3 regions of the Bradyrhizobium sp. LeoB3 genome follow, and region 1 is predicted to be linked to each of the others. Evidence: predicted binding sites of a transcription regulator. Region 1 holds the regulator's gene; each other region holds the start of a gene.
The links. Region 1 encodes PhoB, which activates phosphate uptake and scavenging genes when phosphate is short. Its sites were predicted from a motif close to TGTCATNNANCTGTCAT; they were not measured.
Positions count from the first base shown of each region.

Region 2: a site for PhoB is predicted at 3,507-3,523, ahead of ACZXDY_RS41915 (acetoacetate decarboxylase). Genes of this name have one in related genera too.
Region 3: a site for PhoB is predicted at 4,966-4,982, ahead of ACZXDY_RS24010 (alkaline phosphatase). Genes of this name have one in related genera too.

Region 1 is NZ_JBVBEF010000037.1:66,923-74,924, forward strand. It holds gene ACZXDY_RS23125 (ATP-binding protein) at 1-178, shown strand, start outside; gene pstS (phosphate ABC transporter substrate-binding protein PstS) at 322-1,332, shown strand; gene pstC (phosphate ABC transporter permease subunit PstC) at 1,534-2,523, shown strand; gene pstA (phosphate ABC transporter permease PstA) at 2,525-3,370, shown strand; gene pstB (phosphate ABC transporter ATP-binding protein PstB) at 3,367-4,188, shown strand; gene phoU (phosphate signaling complex protein PhoU) at 4,200-4,916, shown strand; gene phoB (phosphate regulon transcriptional regulator PhoB) at 5,033-5,740, shown strand; gene ACZXDY_RS23160 (GcrA family cell cycle regulator) at 5,861-6,376, opposite strand; gene ACZXDY_RS23165 (acetylornithine transaminase) at 6,874-8,002, shown strand, end outside.
Region 2 is NZ_JBVBEF010000146.1:17-8,018, forward strand. It holds gene ACZXDY_RS41905 (carbohydrate porin) at 106-1,446, opposite strand; gene ACZXDY_RS41910 (transporter) at 1,466-2,485, opposite strand; gene ACZXDY_RS41915 (acetoacetate decarboxylase) at 2,618-3,397, opposite strand; gene ACZXDY_RS41920 (patatin-like phospholipase family protein) at 3,563-4,735, shown strand; gene ACZXDY_RS41925 (acyl-CoA carboxylase subunit beta) at 4,889-6,448, opposite strand; gene ACZXDY_RS41930 (IclR family transcriptional regulator) at 6,378-7,352, opposite strand; gene ACZXDY_RS41935 (acyl-CoA carboxylase biotin carboxyl carrier protein subunit) at 7,486-7,707, shown strand; gene ACZXDY_RS41940 (TAXI family TRAP transporter solute-binding subunit) at 7,864-8,002, shown strand, end outside.
Region 3 is NZ_JBVBEF010000040.1:14,459-22,460, forward strand. It holds gene ACZXDY_RS23990 (hypothetical protein) at 1-53, opposite strand, end outside; gene ACZXDY_RS23995 (hypothetical protein) at 169-525, opposite strand; gene ACZXDY_RS24000 (OmpA family protein) at 809-1,732, shown strand; gene ACZXDY_RS24005 (homocysteine S-methyltransferase family protein) at 1,959-2,894, opposite strand; gene ACZXDY_RS24010 (alkaline phosphatase) at 3,120-4,877, opposite strand; gene argG (argininosuccinate synthase) at 5,071-6,408, opposite strand; gene ACZXDY_RS24020 (phosphatase PAP2 family protein) at 6,510-7,265, opposite strand; gene ACZXDY_RS24025 (hypothetical protein) at 7,445-7,936, opposite strand.

The DNA.
Region 1 (8,002 bases):
CTTCTACCGGGTCGACGTCGGCGACAGCCGCCTCCAGGGCGGAACCGGGCTTGGATTATCCTTGGTGAAACATATTCTTAACCGTCATCGCGGCCGTCTTTTGATCGAAAGCGTGCCGAAAAACGGCGCCACTTTTACCGCCTGTTTTCCCCAGGTGAAGACCCCTGCGGCGGCATAAAATCAAGCAATTTCAATTGCTTGAATGTGTCATCCAACTGTCATCCAACCTTCGTAAAACGAGCATCGACCGCTCCTAAACGGACCGGCGTGAGCGCGATCGGGCGCATCCGGCGCTTCGCTCACAGGATTGGAGACCACCCCATGAATTTCTTTAGGACAATCGTCGCTGCCGGCTTGGTGGCCGTTTCGACGTCGGCCTTTGCGGCCGATATCACTGGCGCAGGCGCGACATTTCCGTTCCCGATCTATTCCAAATGGGCGGACGCCTATAAGAAGGAAACGGGCAACGGGCTGAATTATCAGTCGATCGGCTCCGGCGCCGGCATCAAGCAGATCCAGGCCAAGACCGTGACCTTCGGTGCCACCGATGCGCCGCTGAAGGCCGAGCAGCTCGAGAAGGACGGACTCGTCCAGTGGCCGATGGTGATGGGCGCGATCGTGCCGGTCGTGAACCTCGAAGGCATCAAGCCGGGCGAGCTGGTGCTGTCGGGCGAAGTGCTCGGCAACATCTATCTCGGCAAGATCACCAAGTGGGACGATGCGGCGATCGCCAAGCTCAATCCGAAGCTGAAGCTGCCCTCCGACGCCATCACCGTCGTGCGCCGCTCGGATGGTTCGGGCACCACCTTCAACTTCACCGACTTCCTCTCCAAGTCGAATGCCGATTGGAAGTCCAAGGTCGGCTCGGGCACCGCGGTCGAGTGGCCGGTTGGCGTTGGCGCCAAGGGCAACGAGGGTGTTGCGGGCAACATCAGCCAGACCAAGAACGCCATCGGCTATGTCGAATACGCCTACGCCAAGCAGAACAAGCTGACCTATGCGGCGATGGTCAACAAGGCCGGCAAGACCGTGCAGCCGACCATTGCTGCGTTCCAGGCCGCTGCTTCCAACGCGGACTGGGCCAAGGCTCCGGGCTACTACGTGATCCTGACCGACCAGCCGGGCGATGCGTCCTGGCCGATCACCGCGGCGACCTTCATCCTGATGCACAAGGAGCCGACGGATAAGGCGGCCTCGGCCGAAGCCATCAAGTTCTTCAAGTGGTCGTTCGAGAAGGGTGGCAAGGCGGCCGAAGAGCTCGACTACATCCCGATGCCGGAGCCGGTCGTCAAGCTGATCGAGAAGACCTGGTCGTCGGACATCAAGAGCTGAGCCTCGCATAGCGAGCGTCGCGCCCTGTCCTCTGCGGGCGCGACAAAGTCGAGAAACCGGAATCCATCGCTTCGCAACCGAAGCTGTGGATTCCGGGTCTACGCCCGACGGGGTGCATCCTGCGACGATGCGGGAAAACGTTCAGGACGGGTCGCGCAGTAAGTTGCGATCGAGTAAACACAGGGGATTGGCGTGGCAGACATGGCCGTTCAAAGCGACGTAATGGCAGCCTCCGGACCTTACGATCGTGCCAGGGCCCTCAGCGCCTTCAAACTCGGTGACATCACCTTCTACTGGATCACCCGCGCCTGCGCGATTTCGGTGCTCCTGATCCTAGGCGGTATCATCCTTTCGCTGATCGCCGGCGCCTGGCCGGCAATGAAGGAATACGGCTTCTCGTTCCTGTGGACCCAGCGCTGGGCGCCTTCGGCAGACCCGCCGGTGCTCGGCGCGCTCGGGCCGATCTACGGCACGCTGATCACCTCTGTCATCGCGATGATGATTGCCATTCCAGTTGGCATCGGCATTGCGATCTTCCTCACCGAGCTCTGCCCACAATGGCTGCGCCGCCCGATCGGCATCGCGATCGAACTGCTCGCCGGCATCCCCTCGATCATTTACGGAATGTGGGGCTTCTTCGTGCTGGGCCCGTTCCTCGCCAACACCTTCCAGCCGTTCATGATCCGCGTGTTCGACGGCGTGCCGGTGCTGGGTGCGATATTCGCAGGCCCGCCATCCTATCTCAGCCTGTTTAACGCCGCGCTGATCCTGGCGATCATGGTGCTGCCCTTCATCACGGCGATCTCGGTCGACGTGTTCAAGACGGTGCCGCCGGTCCTGAAGGAGGCGGCCTACGGGGTCGGCTGCACCACCTGGGAAGTCGTCCGCAACGTCGTGATCCCCTACACCCGCGTCGGCGTCATCGGCGGCATCATGCTGGCGCTCGGCCGCGCCCTCGGCGAGACCATGGCAGTGACCTTCATCATCGGCAATTCGTTCCGCATCTCCTCCTCGATCTTCGCGCCGGGCACGACGATCTCGGCGGCGATCGCCAGCGAATTCGCCGAGAGTGACGGATTGCACCAGTCGGGTCTGATCCTGCTCGGCCTCTTGCTGTTCGTGCTGACATTCATTGTTCTCGCCTGCGCGCGACTGATGCTGATGCGTCTGGAAAGGAAGGCGGGGAACTGACATGAACCCGATTTACAAAGCACGCCGCCGCAACGACATCATCATCCGCGGGCTTTGCATCGCCGCCGCCGCGTTTGGGGTGACCTGGCTGGCGCTGATCCTGTTCACGTTGTTCTACAACGGTCTCGCCGGCCTCAGCCTCGACGTCTTCACCAAGAACACGCCGCCGCCCGGCTCCACCGATGGCGGTCTGTTGAACGCGATTGTCGGCTCGGTGATCATGACCGTGATCGGCGTCGGCATCGGTGCGCCGCTCGGCCTGTTCGCGGGCACCTATCTGGCCGAATACGGCAAGCATGACCGGCTCACCTCGGTGATCCGCTTCATCAACGACATCCTCTTGAGCGCGCCGTCGATCATCATCGGCCTGTTCATCTATGGCGCGGTTGTCGTGCCGATGGGCGGCTTCTCCGCGCTGGCCGGCTGCCTGGCGCTGGCGGTGATCGTCATCCCGGTTGTGCTCCGCACCACCGAGGACATGCTGCTGCTCGTCCCCAACCCGCTGCGGGAGGCGGCCTCCGCGCTTGGCCTTCCGCGCTCGCTGGTGATCAAGCGGATCGCCTATCGCGCGGCGCGCTCCGGCCTGATCACGGGCGTGCTGCTGGCGACCGCCCGCGTCGCCGGTGAGACCGCCCCGCTGTTGTTCACCGCGCTGTCCAATCAGTTCTTCAGCCTGAACCTGACCAAGACGATGGCGAACCTGCCGGTGACCATCAACAACTTCGTGCAGAGCCCCTACGCCTATTGGAAGGAGCTCGCCTGGAGCGGGGCCTTGCTTATCACCTTGACCGTGCTCGCGCTCAACATCGGCGCGCGCATCCTCGGCGCCGAAAGGAGCGCAAAATGACCGATCTGTCCGTATCGACGACCAGCCCGAGCGCGGCCATTCCCCAGAAGTCGCTGCCGGAAGCGGCGCCAAAGGTGACTGCACGCAGCCTCAACTTCTATTACGGCGAGCACCATGCGTTGAAGAACATCAACCTGACGCTCGGCACCAACCGCGTCACCGCCTTTATCGGCCCGTCCGGCTGCGGCAAGTCGACCCTGCTCCGGATCTTCAACCGGATGTACGACCTGTATCCCGGCCAGCGCGCCACCGGCCAGTTGATGCTGGACCAGACCAACATCCTCGACCCCAAGCTCGACCTCAACCTGCTGCGGGCGCGGATCGGAATGGTGTTCCAGAAGCCGACGCCGTTCCCGATGACGATCTATGAGAACATCGCCTTCGGCATCCGCCTTTACGAGAAGATCTCGAAATCTGAAATGGACGGCCGCGTCGAGAAAGCGCTGCGCGGCGGCGCGCTGTGGAACGAGGTCAAGGACAAGCTCAACGCCTCCGGCCTGAGCCTCTCCGGCGGCCAGCAGCAGCGCCTCTGCATCGCCCGCACGGTTGCGGTGCGGCCCGAAGTTATCCTGTTCGACGAGCCCTGCTCGGCGCTCGATCCGATCTCGACCGCCAAGGTCGAGGAATTGATCCAGGAATTGTCGGAGGACTACACGATCGCGATCGTCACGCATAACATGCAGCAGGCGGCGCGCGTCTCCGACAAGACCGCGTTCATGTATCTGGGCGAACTGATCGAGTTCGACGACACCAGCAAGATCTTCACCTCGCCGAGCGATCGACGTACCCAAGACTACATCACCGGCCGGTTTGGTTGAGGAGGGACATCATGGCTTCTGAACATACCGCCAAGGCATTCGACAGCGATCTTCAGGAACTGACCCGTCTGGTCGCAGAGATGGGCGGGCTGGTCGAACGGATGATCACCGAATCCGTCGATGCGCTGATCCGCCGCGACGTCGCGCTCGGCAAGCGTGTCGTCGCTTCCGACATCGAAATCGACAGCCTGCAGCGCGTGATCGAGGAGCGCGCCGTGCTGACGATCGCCCGCCGCCAGCCGATGGCTGTCGACCTGCGCGAGATCGTCGGCGCGATGCGGGTGGCGACCGACCTCGAGCGGATCGGCGACCTCGCCAAGAACATGGGCAAGCGCGTCGCCGCGCTGGAGAACGACTTCCAGCCGCTGAAGCTGATCCGCGGCCTGGAGCACATGACCGACCTCGTGCTGTCGCAGGTCAAGTCCGTGCTCGACGCCTATGCCGCGCACGATCTGCCGGCGGCGATGAACGTCTGGAAGAGCGACGAGGAGGTGGACGCGATCTGCACCTCGCTGTTCCGCGAGCTCCTCACCTACATGATGGAAGATCCGCGCAACATCTCGTTCTGCATCCACCTGATGTTCTGCGCCAAGAACATCGAGCGGATCGGCGACCACGCCACCAACATCGCGGAAACGGTCTTCTACATGATCGAGGGTCAGCAGATCACCGACAAGCGGCCGAAGGGGGATATGACGACGTTCGCCACGACCGTTCCGGGCAACTAGAGCAACATCCGGAAAGTCGACGCCGGCTTTCCGCCAAGATCCTGCTCAAACATCAAAGGAAGAGTGGGATGACGATTCAAGCAGAGAGTCATCCCGCTATAGGAGAAGCCAAGCCGATGAGCGCACGCATTCTGGTGGTCGAAGACGAAGAAGCGCTGACGACGCTGTTGCGCTACAATCTCGATGCAGAAGGCTATGATGTCGAAACGGTCGCCCGTGGAGACGATGCGGACACAAGGCTCAAGGAACGTATTCCCGACCTTGTCGTGCTCGACTGGATGCTGCCGGGACTCTCCGGCATCGAGCTGTGCCGCCGTCTGCGGGCGCGGCCGGAGACCAAGCAGCTCCCGATCATCATGCTGACCGCGCGCGGCGAGGAAAGCGAGCGCGTGAGGGGGCTGGCGACCGGTGCCGACGACTACATCGTCAAGCCGTTCTCGGTGCCTGAACTGCTCGCGCGGGTGAAGGGCCTGTTGCGCCGGGCAAGCCCGGAGCGGCTCGCCACCGTGCTCACCTATGGCGACATCGAACTCGACCGCGAGAAGCGCCGCGTCGCGCGCTCGGGCCGCCCGATCGATCTCGGCCCGACCGAATATCGCCTGCTGGAGTTCTTCCTGGAGCATCCCGGCCGCGTGTTCAGCCGCGAGCAGCTGCTCGACAGCGTTTGGGGCCGCGACATCTATATCGACGAGCGCACCGTCGACGTTCACATCGGCCGCCTGCGCAAATTGCTCAATCCCGGCCGCGAGCAGGACCCGATCCGCACCGTCCGCGGCGCGGGCTACGCGCTCGATGATCGCTTCGCGAAGGCCGAGCAGTCGTAAACCGGCGACCTCAATCCGTAGCCCGGGTGCAGCGAAGCGTAGCCCGGGGAAATTTGGACCTGCCGATACAGCGTTCCCGGGTTGCGCTGCGCTCCACCCCGGCTACGATCTGTCGTCGGCTTACTTGCCTTGTGACGGCTTGACCGTCGGACGGCGGCGGTCAGCCGCCGGCTGGTAGGCGATGCGGGAGTGGTGCGCGCAATAGGGCAGGCCGGGAAGCGCCTTGCCGCCGCAGAAGAAGAATTCCGGGCTCGAGGGATCGCCGACCGGCCAGTGGCAGGTGGCCTCGTTCAATTCGAGCAGCGACAGCCGCTGGCTCATCGGCACCACATTGTCGTAGGCGATAGGGTCCGCTTCCACCTCCACCTCGAAGGCGTGGGCGAGCGCGGTGTTGCCGCGGGAGACCGGACGCGCCACGCGCATCATCGGCTGTGCCGGACGCGCCTTGCGCTGCCGCGGCGCGGCTGCAGCAGGACTCTTGGCGCGGCCCGAGAGGCCAAGCCGGTGCACCTTGCCGATCACCGCATTGCGGGTCACGTTGCCCAGTTCCGCAGCGATCTGGCTGGCCGAGAGGCCACCTTCCCAGAGCTTTTTCAACTGCTCGACGCGTTCGTCGGACCAGGTCAATACCGTCATCGCATCTTTCCCTTCGCGTTGCGCCGGCCGATCCTGGGACAGCGCTGCGATGCCTAATCTCAAAAATCCCTGCGGGCAGAATCCCTTAAGGCTCGCCGGGCACGAAAACCGCACCCGAACGTGTACGCCGCACACAAAGGACTCTAAGGGATCAAAACTGCCGCACGAGATGTCGTACCCGACAGGCCAAACGCTACAATATGGCGTGACTCTGGCGCAAGAGTCCGCGCCTATGCGTCCACATGTTCCGACATTTAGGGATTGCAATCGGGCTTTCCACCACACCGGAAAACTGCGGATTACCGGTACTTTGCCGCGCAGCCTGGCGGCTTCGTGGAGATTGACAGCACCTGCCGCGCGCATAGAATGCCTTTACGTGCCGCCCTGCAAAGGCGGCACGTTTTGTTTTCGCTGGATGAGCTTCAGCCGCGTGTCTGCATCGCTGCACGCCGCCGGGGCTTGTCTGAAAGGCTTGTCTGAACCCTTCAGTGATCGCCATGACCGACCGCGCCACGTCGCATCTGCTTCCCGTTTTTGCCAGGGCCGATCTCGGCTTCGAACGCGGCGAAGGCTGTTGGCTGATCTCGACCAAAGGCGAGCGTTATCTCGACTTCACCTCCGGCGTCGCGGTGAACGCGCTCGGCCATGCCCATCCGGATCTGGTGAAGGCGCTGCAGGAACAGGCGACGAAGCTCTGGCACATGTCGAACCTGTTCAAGAGCCCGGACGGCGAGAAGCTTGCCGCGCGGCTGTGCGAGCAGAGTTTTGCGGACTTCGTGTTCTTCTGCAATTCCGGCGCGGAAGCGATGGAGGGCGTGATCAAGGTCGTGCGTCACTATCACTTCTCGAAGGGGCATCCGGAGCGCTACCGCATCATCACCTTCGAAGGCGCCTTCCATGGCCGCACGCTCGCGACACTCGCAGCGACCGGCGCCGCTAAATATCTCGAGGGCTTCGGTCCGCCGATGGACGGCTTCGACCAGGTGCCGCATGGCGATATCGAAGCGGTGAAACGTGCGATCGGTCCAGAGACCGCAGGCATCCTGATCGAGCCGGTGCAGGGCGAAGGCGGCGTGCGCTCCGCGCCGCCGGCCTTCTTCAAGGCGCTGCGCCAGCTCTGCGACGAGCACGGCCTGCTGCTCGCCTTCGACGAGGTGCAGACCGGCATGGGCCGCACCGGCGATCTCTTCGCCTACAAGCGCATCGGGGTCACCCCTGATGTGATGTCGCTGGCGAAGGCGCTCGGCGGCGGCTTTCCGATCGGCGCCTTCCTTGCGACCGCGGAAGCTGCGTCCGGCATGACGCCGGGCTCGCATGGCTCGACCTTCGGCGGCAATCCGCTCGCGGTCGCGGCCGCCGGCGCCGTGCTCGATGTGATGCTGAAGCCCGGCTTCTTCGATCACGTGCAGAAGATGTCGCTCCTGCTCAAGCAGAAGCTCGCCTCCGCGGTTGACCGCTATCCGTCCATTCTCGCCGACGTGCGCGGCGAGGGGCTTCTGATAGGCGTGAAGGCCGTGGTGCCCTCGGGCGACCTCGTCAACGCCCTGCGCGAGCAGAAGCTACTCACAGTCGGCGCCGGCGATAATGTGGTGCGCTTCCTCGCGCCGCTGATCGTCAGCGAGGCCG
Region 2 (8,002 bases), on a different contig from region 1:
CTTCAACATCCGCTACTTCGGATGCCGTCTACCCGAAAACCGAATTGGTTCTCAGGCTCTAAGTCGCGGCGCGCCTCCAGAGTAACGTCGTCACTCATCACTCCGCTAATACGTGATGGTCGTACGTACACCGACCATTACACCATCCTTGATGCGATGCGTCTGCGTGGGATCGTAGGGATCGACCGCGCCGCCGCCCGGATGCGCAATATATTGAAGCACCGGCTGCAGATAGAAGCCGGGCCTGACCTCATGCTGATAGGTGACCTCGAAGATCGCCTCGTAGTCGCGGATCGGGTATGGCGTTCCGGTGAAGAACTGGATGTCGCGATCGAGAGCGCGGGCGCGGTCGGAGATCCTGGCATAGGTTGCAGCGACGCCGAACCTGTCGTTCGGATGGGCGTCGCTGAAGCCGGTGAACAGGAAGCCTCCGTCGACATAGGCGTTGACCAGGTTGCGATCGGACGGGCTCACTGAGGCCCGCATGAAGAATGCGACGCCCTTGTCCGAACCGGGTGCGGCGAGCGCCAATTGCTGCTCGTAGACCATGAACAATCCCTGGTTTCGGCGCCACCATGCCGGATCGCCGGAGCTGTTGGGATCGGCGAGCGACAGGCCGTCACCCGAAAAGCGCTGATCGGGAAACGACATCATGTGATACCAGCCGCCGCCGGTGATGGTCGCCGGCAGCCGGCTCTCGCCGATCTCGAACTTGTATTTGAGCTGTCCGATCCACCACGGCGGATCGTTGACGCGGAACAGAAGGCCGTTGGCATTGGCGATCTGCGCGTCGTCCGCATCCGGCGCTGCCGCACTGCCGTCGAACAGTGCGAGATAGGCGGTGATCCGGTCTGAGAGCGCCGCCTTGATGCGGATGCCAGGAACCGCGAGCGGGGGCGACGGCCCGCCCCCCGGCAGGTTGATCCCTGTGATGCCGGGCCAGCCCAGCGCGGAGTTGATGAAGATGTCGTCGTACTGGCTGTCGATGAACTCAATGTCGGAGGCCTGTTGGCCAACGCGGACGGCGAGCTTGCCGCCAAGCAGTTGCTGCTCGATCCAGAGCTCATAGAGCCGCGTCGAGGACAAGGCCTCGACGCCGGAGACCAGCATCAGATTGCCGATATAGCTGCGCGACAGGCCGTCGCCATGGATCTGGAACACGTTGGCGTGGAAGGTGGCGCCGGTCCAGCCCATCACCTTTTCAAGGTCGATGGTGGTGCCGAGATCGAGACGCCCGGTATAGATCGCGCCGGTACGCATGCCGCCGGAGACGTTGGCGAGCCCCTCGCCGATATAGGTCAGGCTGAACTGGTAGCCGGCATCGGCCAGCCTGTCGCGCAGGTCCTTGTCGCCGCCGTCGGGCTGATCTGCCGCGCGGGCGGCTGCGAGGGCAAGGGCAGTGATCGCCGCGAATGCCGTGACCGCGCGGATGAGCACTCGGTACATGCAATGATACCGCAGCCCGTTATTTGACGATGCCCAGGCGACGCATGATCAGATAGGCAAGGCCGGAGGCGGCGATCAACAGCACCGCGGCCCACAGGAAGCCGCTGTCGACGTCGGTGAGCGGCAGTCCCTTGGTGTTCATGCCGAAGATGCCGGTGACCAGCGTCGGCGGCAGCAGCATCATGGTCACGACAGAGAGCGCGTGCAGATGCCGGTTGCTCTCCTCCTCCAGCTTGAAGCGAAGCTCTTCCTCCAGCAGCCGGCTGCGTTCGCGCAGCTCGGTGATATCGTGGTCGAGACCGTCGAGCCGCTGTGCGAGCTTTGCTGCATGCAGCCTTAGCGCCGGGCTGAGATTTTCGGGGCTCTTCTGCTCGAGCCGGTGGAACAGGACACGCAAGCCGGCAAGCTGACGATGCAGCCGCAGACAGGTTCGCCGCAACCGGCCGAGCCCGGCCCGCATCTCCGACTTGGTCTCGCCGGACAGCACCCGTTCCTCGATGCCGTCGATCTCGGTGGCGATCTTGTCGGCCATCCGGTCCATAGTGTCGGCGACCTCGTCGATGATCTTCTCAAGCAGCGCCGCCACCGTCGCGACACGATGGCCGCCTTCGAGCACGCGGCGCGTGGCATCCACCGCGCACAGCGCCTGATGGCGGCCGCTGATCAGGAGACGCTCGGTCATCGCGAAGCGAAGGAAGCCGGTTTCCTCCGTTGGGGAGTCGATCTCGCGCACGAGATCGGAGAACACGCCATAGACGCAGTTGTCGATGATGTGGAGCTGCTGGAAATTGTCATGCGACAGCAAGAGATCGCGCGCCAGCATCGGAAACTGCAGGCCGCCAAGCCATTGCCGGCTGCGACCATCCGCCAGATTGAAATGCAGCCAGAGCCTGCCATCATGGCTGAACTCGATCGGCGCATCGATGGGCAAGGATTCAGCGGTGCCGTCGCCATGCAGACGGAACGCCCACACCAGGCCAGGGATCAGCGGAGTGGCGTCCGCCGGCACGCTGACAATTTTCGCTGGTTCAGCCGACATGACCAGCCCGAAGCTCAACGCGAGACATCGTCAACCCCTGCGCAAGCCAGCACATATCAGTGCGGGCCACCTTCCCCACACGCCGGCACGCGACGATTGAATTACGCTTCTGTTACAGTTTGATGTCGCAGCCTACTCCGCCGCGAGACCCGTTGCGGCCAGCTCGGCTTCCTTGTTGTAATCGTGCACGACGCGGCCGAACGGCAGCGTCAGATCGGCGAGGAAATGATGCGCGCCGACCACTCGCCGCACCGGAAAATCCGCAACCGGCGCATTGACGTGCGGCACCAGATGCAGCCGGCCCGGGCCGATCCATGAGCCCTTGACGTTGATGTCGGTCAGGTTGATCGCGACGAGCTGGCAGACTTCGAGACGGCCATCGACTCCCGGGATCATCTTCAGATTAATTTGCGTCTTCGACAGCGTCGCGCGGGTGATGTCGCCATTGCCCGCCATGCTCTCATGCTTGTAGCCCATGGTGCCCATGGCGACGAGCTGGCCGGCGTATTCGAGCGTGCCGGTCAGCGTGTCCTTGACGATTTCGAGCTTGGGATGGGCGTATTTCTTCGGAAAGCCCCAGATCTCCCGGCCCGCCGCAATCGGCGGATCATCGTCGAGGTACATCTGCGAAACAAAATTGACCTCTTCGCCGTGCAAGCGCGCCGGGATCACCAGACCGGACTCGGTATAGCTGCCGAAGCCGGAACTATCAGGCATCTTGATCCATTCGTAGTGCACGATCGGCTGATCAATCGGCTCGAGCGGCTCAGGCAGCCCGGCACGGATCAGCGCGGGATCGGTCTCGTAGGTAATGACCAGGAATTCGCGATTGACGAAGCGGTAGGGTCCTGCGGGATAGCTCGGGCCCGCGGCTGGCATTGACGGAAGCCGCAATAGTTCTTCCCTGCGCATCGCAAATCCCCCTGTTTTGCAATTAGTGGCCCGAACGCTAGCGACGGACATTGACATTGATATGAGGGATTTCCTTCAGCCGCGTGACCCGAATGTCCCCCTTGGCGGCTGTCATCAGCGCGTCACGGGCACACGGAATCGTTGGCGCGCAGGGAGTGCAAAGACATGGATGCGCGTAGCCCACATTTCGACGAACAAGAAACTGCAACCTCCCATCGCGGCTGGCGGCCGGAGCGCTGCGACCGTGTCGCGCTGGTGCTGCAAGGCGGCGGTGCGCTCGGCGCCTACCAGGCCGGCGTCTATCAGGCGCTGCACGAAGCAGGTATCGAGCCGGACTGGATCTGCGGCGTCTCGATCGGCGCGATCAACTCGGCAATCATCGCCGGCAATCCGCCGGAGCGGCGGCTCGAGCGACTGCACACATTCTGGGACCGCATCACCAGCCGCAAGATCTGGCACTACACGCCGGACGGCGACATCTTCCGCAAGGCCCGCAACTTCACCTCCTCGTTCATGACGACGGTGCTGGGCCAGCCCGGCTTCTTCGCGCCCCACACCACCAATCCATGGTTCAGCCCGGCCGGCGCCAGGACCGCGACGAGCTATTACGACACGGCGCCATTGCGCGAGTCGCTGCTCGAGCTGGTCGATTTCGAGCGCATCAACTCCAAGAGGATGCGCTTTGCGGTCGGCGCGGTGAACGTGTTGTCGGGCAATTTCATCTATTTCGACAACGCGCATGACGAGATCATTCCCGAGCACATCATGGCGAGCGGCGCGTTGCCCCCAGCGCTGCCGATGGTGAAGGTGGGCACCGACCATTTCTGGGATGGTGGCATCGTCTCCAACACGCCGCTGCAGCATCTGCTCGACCAGGTCGACAGCCTGAATTCACTGGTGTTCCAGGTCGACCTGTTCTCGGCCCGCGGCGTGCTGCCGCGCGACATCCACGACGTAATGGCCCGCCACAAGGACATCATGTATTCCTCGCGCACGCGCTACAACACCGATATGTATCGCAAGACCCACAATCTCCGCGCCCGCCTCTACAAGGCGCTGTCGAAGATTCCGAACGAGCAGCTATCGGAGGAAGAGCGCCAGCTCCGCGATTCCAACAGCGCCCTGCCGAGCATCGCGATCCTGCAACTGATCTATCAGCAGAAGGCCTATGAAGGCCACGCCAAGGATCACGAATTCTCGGGCACCTCGATGCGCGAGCACTGGATGAGCGGGCATGAGGACACCAAGCGTACGCTGATGCGGCGCGACTGGATCAAGATGCCCGACGCCGGCATGGGCATCGTGGTCCACGACGTGCACCGCGAGAGCGAGGTGTAGGACTGCCGAAAGGACGCAGGCGCCACGCACTCCCCCCTCATCCCGAGGAGCCTGCGTAAGCAGGCGGCTCGAAGGATGGGCCGCGGGTGAGATCGGGGCCTCATGGTTCGAGACGCCGCTACGCGGCTCCTCACCATGAGGGTCAGGCAGCAACTACGGCCTTGTCGACATGTTGCCTGGCGGCCCCGCGGTCCGGATCGGCTCAGCCAAACGCGCGAATTCGCAGAGCAGCGAGCGCGTCCTGCGGGGGTCGATCACCTCCTCGACCCAGAACTTTTCGGCCGAGCGGAATGGCGAGCGTAGCTTGTTCAGGCGGTCCTCGATCTCCTTCAGCTTTGCCGCCGGATCGGGCGCGGCCTCGATGTCGGCGCGGTAGGCGGCCTCGATGCCGCCCTCCAGCGGCAGCGAGCCCCAATAGGCCGACGGCCAGGCGTAGCGCATCGAGAAGCGGTTCGCCGGCTGGTGCACCACGCCGGCGACGCCGAAGGCGTTGCGCACGATGATCGTGCACCAGGGCACGGTGCTCTGGTTGACCGCCGCCATCGCGCGCACGCCATGGCGGATGGTCGCGCTCTTCTCTGCCTCCAGCCCGATCATGAAGCCGGGGCAGTCCATCAGGTAGACCACCGGCAGATGGAAGGTCTCGGCGAAATCGACCCAGCGGACCACCTTCTGGCAGGCTTCCGCGGTCCACGAGCCGCCATAGTGGAAGGGATCGCTCGCCAGCAGCAGCACCGCCCTGCCCTCGAGCCGCGCCAAGCCGACAATGATCGGCTTGCCGAAATTGGCGCTCACCTCGAAGAACGAGCCCTTGTCGACGACAGCGTCGATGATCGGGCGCATCTTGTAGACCTGCCGGCGATTGCGCGGCACCGCCTTCGTCAGCGTTTCCTCTGAACGTTCAGGATCGTCGGTGCAGGGAATGGTCGGCGGCAGCTCGAACACCGATTGCGGCAGATACGAGAGGAAGCGCCGCGCGCACTCGAACGCCTCCTCCTCGGTCTCGACTGCCTGATCGATCGCGCCGGCGCGGGTCTGGATGTCGGCGCCGCCGAGCTCCTGCTTGGTCAGATCCTGTCCGAGCCGCTTCACCACCGGCGGGCCCGCCACGAACATCGCCGAGTTCTTCGTCATCACCGAATAATGCGTGGCCGCAAGTCGCGCCGCGCCAAGGCCTGCGACCGAGCCGAGCCCGAGACCGACGACCGGAACGCGCGCGAGGTTCGCGGTCGTGTACCAGTACCAGCGCGTGCCGCCGACGCCGCCGGGCAGGTTGGCCGCGCCGCGCGTCTCGATCGTCTTGACCGAGCCGCCGCCGCCGGAGCCTTCGATCATGCGGATGATCGGCAACCTGAAATCATGCGCCATCTCCTCCGCCATCAGCGGCTTGGCGGAGATCGACGCATCAGCCGAGCCGCCGCGCACGGTGAAATCGTCGCCGACCACGACCACCGGACGGCCGTCCACCTTGGCGCGGCCGAACACGCAGTTCGCGGGCGTCAGCTGCTTGAGCTCGTTGTTCTCGTCATATTCGGCGATGCCGGATATGGCGCCGATCTCGTGAAAGGATTTCTGATCGACAATCTTATCGATGCGCTCGCGAACGGTGAGCCGGCCTTGATCGCGCTGTCGTTTGACCTTCTCAACGCCTCCCATCTCCCGCGCGAACGCTTCGCGCCGGGCGAGCTCGTCGAGTTCCGGCTTCCAGTTCATTCCTTTCCTCCGCTTTTATGATCTTGTTATGGTTCACGGCTGCCGGAATAGGTTTTCGCTCGAGCCGGTTATTGAAGATGCTGGCGTCGGCGCCTTCGAGCAGGCTGGCGAGCGCGGCGCCGAGCTGCACCATTTGCGGGCCGACCTCCTTGTGCAGCCGCTTCTCGTCATACATCGCCGACAACAGGCCGATCGTGGTCACGACATAGGTCTGGTATTGCGGCGACCATAGCGGCACCGCGACGCCGTTGATGTGCGGACTCCAGAGGCCGCAGGCGACGACATAGCCGTGCTCGCGCAAGAGGCGGCGATTACCCTCGATGCGCGGCTTGAGCAGCTTCGCGCCTTCGGGAATCTCGCGCTCCATCTCCGCGATCAGGGCATCGCCGACCTCAGGCTCGAGCGCGGCCGTATAGGCGTGGCCCGCAGCGGTGGTCGCCATCGAGATCCGGCTGCCGGTGACCTCGTGCAGGCCGAGAGCGTTCGCCGAGCGCGCGTATTCGAGATAGACGAGCTGGAACCGATCGGGGATGACGAAGCCGACGGTGCCGGGCAATTGCTCGGCGACGTCCTGCAGACGCTGACGGATCAGGTTGCGGAGCTGCAGGCCCTTCATCATCGCGGTGCTCATCGCCACCGCGCTAGGACCTATCCGATATTTCTGGTCCCGCGGCAGATAGACGAGCTGGCCCATCCGCGTCAGCGTGTGCGTGAGCCGCGACACCGTCGATCGCGGCAGGCCGCAACGATTCGATATTTCAAGATTACCGAGCCGCGCTTCATGTCCTTCGAAACATCTGAGGACATCAAACGCGCGCGACACGACCTGGATCACGTCGCCCTCGCCTGCGAGATCGCTGGCGAGCATTCCTTGCCGGCTAAGCCGCTCTGAGCGTCTTCCCATTTGTTATAGGCTCCATTCCGCCACACGGAATAAAATTCCACTTGCAGAACAAGCTACCTCAGGCAATGTGCGGCCACAACAAAAGCCGTTCGCAGAGCGCTATGCGTTTCGTGAAACGGATGGGGAGCGTGGAATGCCAGATATCAAGATCATCACCGAAGTGGCCGGCCGTGTATGCGCAATACCCGTTGAGGCCGGTGCCAGCATCGCAGATGGCGACGAGGTCGCGCTGGTTGAGGCGATGAAGATGGAGATTCCGGTGACGTCGACCGCGTCGGGCACGGTCAAGTCGATCCTCGTCAGCGTCGACGACGTGATCGCCGAAGGACAGGCGGTCGCCATCGTCGAGACCTGACGCGCACACATTCAAGGCTCGATCCGCGACAATCTGTCCGGTGATGCAACGATGGTGGTAGTGCGCGCCAACGGTGCGCCGTTGCCATCATCGCGATGCGATGCAATGATCCTCGCAAACAACAAGTTTCGCGTAGCGAAACATCAGGGAGGAATCATGATCCGTCGTCTGCTCGCGCTCGGCGTCACCCTACTCGTATCAGGACCTTCGCTCGCCGAAGACATCAAGCTGCCGCCGACGATGGGCGTGACCGCCTACGACACGGGAACCGCGGGATTCAACATCTCGGTCGGTG
Region 3 (8,002 bases), on a different contig from region 1:
AGCGCCGCCGGCGCGCACGCAGCCGCCCACGCCTCCATCCGCGGCGACGCCACCGGCTACGCCCACGACCCCGGCCACTCCGACGCCACCGCGCGGTGCGCAAAAGGAAGTGCCGCCCGCCGGCGCCAAGCAGCCCGCGGCTGCACCCACCGCCACGCCGACGCAGCCTCATCCTGCACCCGCGGCAACGCCGACACCTGCAACGCCGCCAGCCGCGGGAAGTCCGTCTCCGACTCCTTCGCCGGCACGGCCTGGCGCAGCGACGACGACACCTCCCGCCGCCGGTGCGCCGGCGAGCCAGCCTCCCGCTGCAGGCACGCCTGCCGCCGGCGCCAAGCAGCCCGGGGCGGCCCCCACCACCACGCCGACGCAGACCCGGCCTGCGCCTGCGGCAACGCCGACACCCGCAACGCCGCCGGCCGCGGGAAGCCCGTCTCCGACGCCTTCGCCGGTGCGGCCTGGCGCAGCGACGACGACACCTCCTGCCGCCGGCACGCCGGCGAGCCCGCCTCCGGCTGCAGGCACGCCGCCTGCCGGCGCACCCGCTGCCGGAACTCCGACTGCGCCGCCCCAGGCCGGCCTCCCGCCCCGGCCTGCAGCTCCTCCCCCCGGAGCCGCTGCGCCGACCGTCGTCCCTGGCACGCCCGCCGCAGCGCCACCTCCCAACAGGGCGCAATACGCGCCGCCGACGATTGCGCCGGCCTTCCGGGCGGCACCTACGGTCGCAGCGCCGCTGCCACCACCGCCGCGTCCGCCGCAGCGTGACCTGACGCCGCTCGCGATCGGCGCAGGCGTGGTGGCTGGCGCCGTGATCGGCGCGACAATCGCCGACCTCCGCAACCAGCGACAGGAAGTCGTCGAAGGCGGCCGTACCGTCTACACCGAGCCGGATCGCATCATCATCCGCGACCCGAGTGGGCAGGAGTACGTCCGCGGCAACGATCTCTATCGCTTCCGCTATGGCGCTCGCGACATCCGGAGCGAGACGATCGGCGGCGAAACCCGCACCGTCGTGGTCCGTCCCGACGGCAGCGAGGTGATCACCGTGGTTGGTGCGGACGGCACGCTGCTGCGGCGAATCCGCAGGGACCCCGGCGGGCGCGAGATCGTCATCATCGACAACAGCTACCGCGATCCGCGGGCGGTCGGCGGCTTCTATGTCGACGTGCCGCCGCCGGTGGTCAACATTCCCTACGATCGCTACATCGTCGACGCCCAGGAGGCGTCGCCGGACGTGATCTACGAGACCATGGAGGCACCGCCGGTACAACGGATCGAACGGCGCTATTCGCTCGACGAGATCCGCTACAGCCCCAATGTTCGCATGCAAATGCCGAGCATCGACGTCAACACGATCAACTTCGAGACGGGGTCGTGGACTATCCCGCCGGACCAGGCGGCTCGGCTGCAGGTGATCGCCGACGGCCTCAACCGCGCGATCCAGCGCAACCCGCGCGAGGTGTTCCTGATCGAGGGACACACCGACGCGGTCGGCAACGACGTCGACAATCTGTCATTGTCGGATCGCCGTGCGCAGTCCGCGGCTGAATTGCTGACCCAGCAGTTCGGTGTGCCGGCGGAGAACCTGACGTCGCAGGGCTACGGCAAGCAGTATCTGAAGGAGCAGACGGACGGACCGAGTCGCATCAACCGGCGCGTCACTGTCCGCCGCATCACCCCGCTGCTCAACGGCGGCACCGCTTCACTGCCACCACCCAGCACACCGCGCTGAGGCGAGCTATTTCGAACAAATGGCCGGGAGCGATCCCGGCCATTTTTGTTGCACCAACTACGACAAACTCGCTTCGAACGTTTGATGGGTTTTGCTTCGCTTCGCTCTGCCCATCGTCATTGCGAGCGAAGCGAAGCAATCCATTTCTCCACTTGCGGAGGCATGGATTGCTTCGTCGCTTCGCTCCTCGCAATGACGGGTTCGATAAGCGCACCAGTTCACCCTACTACATGCAGGCTTCGCAGATCGCTGCGACATGGCGATGGTCGGTGCCGCAGCAGCCGCCGAGAATGTGCATGCCGGGAAACGAGCGCCGGAGGTCGACATAGCGGCGGCCGAGATCGGTGGGATCGCCGGCATCGAGCGTCTCGGATTCGTCGAGCTCCTGGTGGCTCTTGGCCGACGCATTGGCCCTGACGCCATGGATGCGCCCGGCCCACGTGTCGCCCGCGCTCAACGCGCCTGCGAAATGGGACGGATGCGCGCAGTTGATCAGGAAATATTCCGGCCCGTTTTGCGTGGCGTGATCGACAGCCTCGATCGCCTCACGCAGCGTTTCACCCTTCACCAGACGACCATCGGTTTCGACGGTGAAGGAGATCGCCACCGGAATACTGTGTGCCTTGGCCGCGTGGACGATGCCGATCGCTTCATTGATTCCGTTCAGCGTGAACGCCGTCACCATGTCGGCGCCGCCTTCCGCGAAGGCGGCAATCTGTGGCGCATGATAGGCTTCCGCCTCCGATGCATCCATGTTGCCGGCTTTGTAGCCATCGCCGCGCGGACCGATCGCGCCATCGATGACACAGGGCATGTTCGGCCGCTCCCAGCCGGTTCGCAGCTGGTTCAGGAACTCAATCGAACGGACGTTGATCGATGTCAGCGCAGCCGCGTCGTAGCCGAGCTTGACGCCCCAATCCGGATTGGCGCGCCAGGTCGGGCTGTCGAGCACGAAACCGGTGCCCTTCTCGCGCGCAATCGCAAGGTAGGACTCGTAGTAGCGCTTGAGGTGCTCACGACCATCCGCGGAGTCGAGCAGGACGAAAGCGGCAAAGTGCGGCAGCTCGAGGCCGTGGTGGAAAATCAGCGTCGTTTCCATGCCGCCGTCGGTCAGGAAGATGCCGCCGCGCCGCTGCGGCAGGTCGTGCCGATACTTGGCCATTGATGCCTCCATGATCAAAAGGGCTGTCACCGGTAGGTCGGCCAATGCCGGGTTTGGTTGGGCCGGCTGGTGCCTCATATTGTCGCGACTTCCAGATGGCTCCCGCGCGCAGAGGCGTGAGCGCAGAACCTGTCGGGATGGGCAAAAGCGTAGCGTGCCCACCTCCGAGCGGAGTGTTGATCGCGGGCACGCTTCGCTTCGCCCACGCTACAAGAGCTCGCGACGCTACGGCGCCGGTGCGGCAAGTCCCAGCGCATCGGCGATGACACGGAAGACTTCCGTGTTGTCCATCGAACCATGAACGCGTTCGCTGCCTGGGCCGGTTGCTGTCAGGATGACGTCTTCTCCCGAATGCACGCTGGCGCCGATCATCGCCGGCAGATTGCCGGGGCGTAGCACGGCGCCCGGAACGTCCTTGTATTTGTCGTTGGCTTTGAAAGTCCCAGGCTCATCGCCCTTCGCCGTCGGATCATTCGGGTTATCGAGCTTGGGGCGGAAGGTTTCGTAATGGTCCGGCAGGCTGGCCGAGAAAATCGCGAGCCGCCGGCTGACATCCACCCGCGAGGGATAGCCTTCCGCATCGGCAGCCGGATAGTTGGGGAATCCCGCCTTGTCATAGACGCCGACGCGTTCGCGGAACGGGACGTTGGGTGTCTTGGTCATGTCGTCATTGATGGTGCCGACAAGACTGTTGGGATGATTGTGGTCCGCCACCACCAGGATCAAGGTGTCATCGCCGCGGGCCTGCGCCCAGTCGCGCGCAAAACGAACGGCATTGTCGAGCATGATCGTGTCGTAGACCGCGCGCTCCATGTCCAGGAGATGAGCGTATTTGTCGATCAGCCCCGATTCCACCATCAGGAAGAAGCCGGCATTGTTCTTCGACAGCACTTTCAGCGCGGCCTGCACCTGCTCGGTCAGGTCGGGCTGTTCGGGAAACTTGCCGACGCTGCCGCCTTTGAGGAACTTGCGGTCCAGGACACCGTCCATGTTGCCCGAGGCAAACAGTCCCAGCAGCTTGCTCGTGTCAGGTTTTGCAGCCGAGGCATCAAGCTCGGACTTTGTCGTCACCACCTGATAGCCGGCATCGCGAAAGCGGGCGATGTAATCGATGTCGTCCTTGCGCTTTCCCGCTGCTGCTTGCGGCAGGAAATTCGCGCTGCCTCCTCCCATCAGGACATCGGGCTTGGCGGCGAAGAGCTGCGCGACGATCTCATCATAGGCGGCGCGGCGGCGGCTATGCGCGACCATTGCCGCCGGTGTGGCATCCTCGACTTCGGTATTGGTGACGATCCCGATGCCCAGACCAAGCCGCCGCTTCGCGACGCTCGTGATGGTTTCGACCTTGGGATCATCGAACGGGCTTATGGAGCGATCAGCGTAGACGCCCAACGCGTTGACGGCGGTCTTGTGGCCCGTGGCGTAGGCGCTGGCCGCATTCGCCGAGTCGGTGATGATCGAATCGGAGCCCGCAGTCGCAACCAGCGCCATATGCGGCATGTCGTCGATGGCGAGCTTGCCGAGACTTTTGCCTTCCGCAATTCCCTTCGAGAGCATACGCGCCGCAACCCGATGCGCAGGCGACAGCCCATCACCGATGAACAGGATCACGTTCTTGGCCTTGCGCGGTCCGGTATCGTAAACCGACCACACGACCGTGCGGCTGCGCGCACCGTCAGAGACTTCCACCTTCACGTTTCCAGGCTTGGTCAATGCGACGTCGCGAACGATCAGCGCCGAATGCTCCTTGCCGTCTTCGCGCTCCACGAAGGTGCCGGGCTGGCCGAACGCTGCGGAATAATCCGCGCCGTTCACCGTGACTTTCACATTCGCCGGATCAACGCGATCGGGAAACTCGACCTTGAAGTCGAAATGGGCGCCGGCGAGGATGTCGGCGCGGTCGATCGGATAGATCGTCTGGGCTAGCGTCGGCGATCCGGACAACAGGACGAGGAGAGCGGCACCGGCAAATGGCTTGATCATGATCTGTGCCCCACGATTGTTCGAGCGCGCCGATCGGCTGCAATTCCGAAGACCACGGTCGCGCAGGCGACGAGACTAGCCGCGCCAAATGACGCGTCCATTACACATCGAGTCTGGATACCGGCGATGGATCGTCGCAGTCCGTAGCCCGGATGGAGCGCAAGCGTAGTCCGGGCTACGGAGTTCACACGGTTCAGCTCTTGTCGCTATCGAGCCTCAAGATGTTCGAGCCCTCGCCGAGCGACAGCAAGCCTGTCTCCGCGTAGAGATCCAGCTTGGTGCGGGTATCGGCGATGTCGAGGTTGCGCATTGTGAGCTGGCCGATACGGTCCGCCGGCGTGAACGCCGCATCCTCCACCTTCTCCATGCTCAGCCGCTCCGGCTGATAGCTCAGGTTCGGGCTCTCGGTGTTCAAGATCGAATAGTCGTTGCCGCGGCGCAGCTCGAGCGTCACCTCACCGGTGATGGCGCGCGCCACCCAACGCTGGGCGGTTTCGCGCAGCATGAGAGCCTGAGAATCGAACCACCGCCCCTGGTAGAGCAGCCGGCCAAGGCGCAGGCCGTTGATCCGGTATTGCTCGATGGTGTCTTCGTTGTGGATGCCGGTGATCAGGCGCTCATAGGCGATGTGCAGCAGCGCCATGCCGGGAGCTTCATAGATGCCGCGGCTCTTTGCCTCGATGATCCGGTTCTCGATCTGGTCGCTCATGCCAAGACCATGCCTGCCGCCGATGGCGTTGGCCTCGAGGAACAGCGCCACCGGGTCCGGGAAAGTCTGGCCGTTCAGCGCGACGGGCTGGCCTTCCTCGAAGCGCACGGTGACCTGTTCGGCCCTGACGACACAATCGTCGCGCCAGAACGGCACGCCCATGATCGGATTGACGATCTTGATGCCGCTTTGCAGGCTCTCGAGATCCTTGGCCTCGTGGGTTGCACCGAGGAGATTGCTGTCGGTCGAATACGCCTTTTCGGCGCTCATCTTGTAGGCGAACCCTTGCGCGGTCATGAACGCCGACATTTCCGAGCGGCCGCCGAGTTCGTCGATGAATTGCTGGTCGAGCCAGGGCTTGTAGATCTTCAGGTTCGAATTGGTCAGCAGGCCGTAGCGATAGAACCGCTCGATATCGTTGCCCTTGAAGGTGGAGCCATCACCCCAGATGTTGACCCCGTCCTCCTTCATGGCCGAGACCAGCATGGTGCCAGTCACGGCGCGACCGAGCGGGGTGGTGTTGAAATAAGTGGCGCCGCCGGTCGAGATGTGGAAGGCGCCGGATTGGATCGCGGCAATGCCTTCGTGGACCAATTGCATGCGGCAATCCACGAGGCGTGCTTTCTCGGCGCCGAACTCCATAGCCTTGCGCGGAATTTCGTTGTAGTCGGACTCGTCGGGCTGGCCCAGGTTCGCGGTGTAGGCAAAGACGCGCGCGCCCTTCTGTTTCATCCATAGCAGCGCTGCGCTGGTGTCGAGACCGCCCGAGAAAGCGATGCCGACTTTTTCGCCCTTGGGCAGGCTTTTCAAAATCGTACTCATGGAGCGTCCAATCGGTCGTAAAGTCGTTTGCTGTTAAGTCGCGCGAATATCAAATTTCGCGCTGATGGGCACGCGATTAATGGCGACCTTTATGGGGTCGCTCATACCGACGGCCTGGGGTCCGTCTCGCGCCGGCGCCACCGCCGCGCGAACCGGGTCAGCGCGGCATCAACCTGGGCATCCGTCACCCGCGTCGACGGCCAGCGGTAGATCAGGGCATAGGCGAGCCAGATCACCAGGTAGGTCACAATGCCGGCAATCGCGACATCGGTGAAGAAATGCCCGCCAAAGGCCATCCGCAGGGCGCTGGTGGCGATGCCGAACACGGTCGCCGCCGCAAACGCCAGGGCGCGCCATTGCGGCGGCGCCAGCGCTGCCGGCGCATAGGTCCAGAACGCAGTCGCCCCCTCGCCGGAGAAGAACGAGCAGTTGCGGCCGCAGGTACCGCGCGGATCCCACCACGGCACGAAGCTCTTGTCGCCGGCAAACTCGGTCACCGCTACCGGTCGCGGCCGGCCCCAATAGGTTTTGAAGGTGAAGTTGGTGAGGACGCCGGCGGAGAGCAGCAGCGTCACCAGGAGAAACGTCGCGGCGCGGCCCGAGATCAGCATCGGCCGGTCGGGCCGGATCATCTTGACGACGAACGCAGCGATCGCGGGCAGCGCAAATCCCCATGCGATCCACATCGCCGCATCGCGCGCAAATGACGCGACGGCGTTCAGCTTCAGCGGAAAGGTTTTTTGCGCGGCATCGTAGAACAGCGCACCGAGCTTCAGGTCGAGTTCGGGAAAGAGCCCGAACAGCAGCCCGATCACGACCGCAAGCCCCAGCGCGATGAAAAGTCCGGTCCGGTTCATGGCGCGCGGTTTACCCGAGGCGGCGGGATGTGGAAACCCCGAATTCAACCGTCATTGCGAGGAGCGATAGCGACGAAGCAATCCACCTCTCCGCACGCGCGGCTGCATGGATTGCTTCGCGGAGCCTGTCGTCGGGCGGCGCTTCGCGCCGACCCGGTGGCTCGCAATGACGGCTCCATTCACGGCTGCGGCCGCGATTGTGACGGCAGTGGCGGGGGCGGCGGCAATTTGCGCGGCGGCTCGCGCCAGGCGCCGGCGGTGCGGCCCGCAATCAGCCAGTACACCAGACCCGCGACGATGCCGGCGCCGGTCATGATCTCGAGATGGCGATGCACGATGCCCTCGAACCGGAACGTATCGGGGTCGAACGGAACCAGGCCGAGATAACAGGCGGCCCCGACGATCGCGCCGCCGATCGCATAGCTCAGCGCGCCCCGGACATTGAAGGCTTCCGTGATCAGCACCACGATCAGCGCCGGCAGCAGCGCGAATCCGGAAATGAAGATGAAGCCGAAGCCGAGCACGATGTTGATGGCGTTCTGATCGATCTGACCGGTGCCGATATCGCTCAGCTCGGGATAAAGCACTGCGACGACGATGATCATGCCCGCCACCAGACAGGAGGCAAGGAAAGCGAACAGGATCAGGAAGACGCGGCCGATCAGCGCCATGGCTTCATTCCACCGTCAGACCGCACCCGCGATACGAATCTCTGCCGTCATGCCCGGGCTTCCACG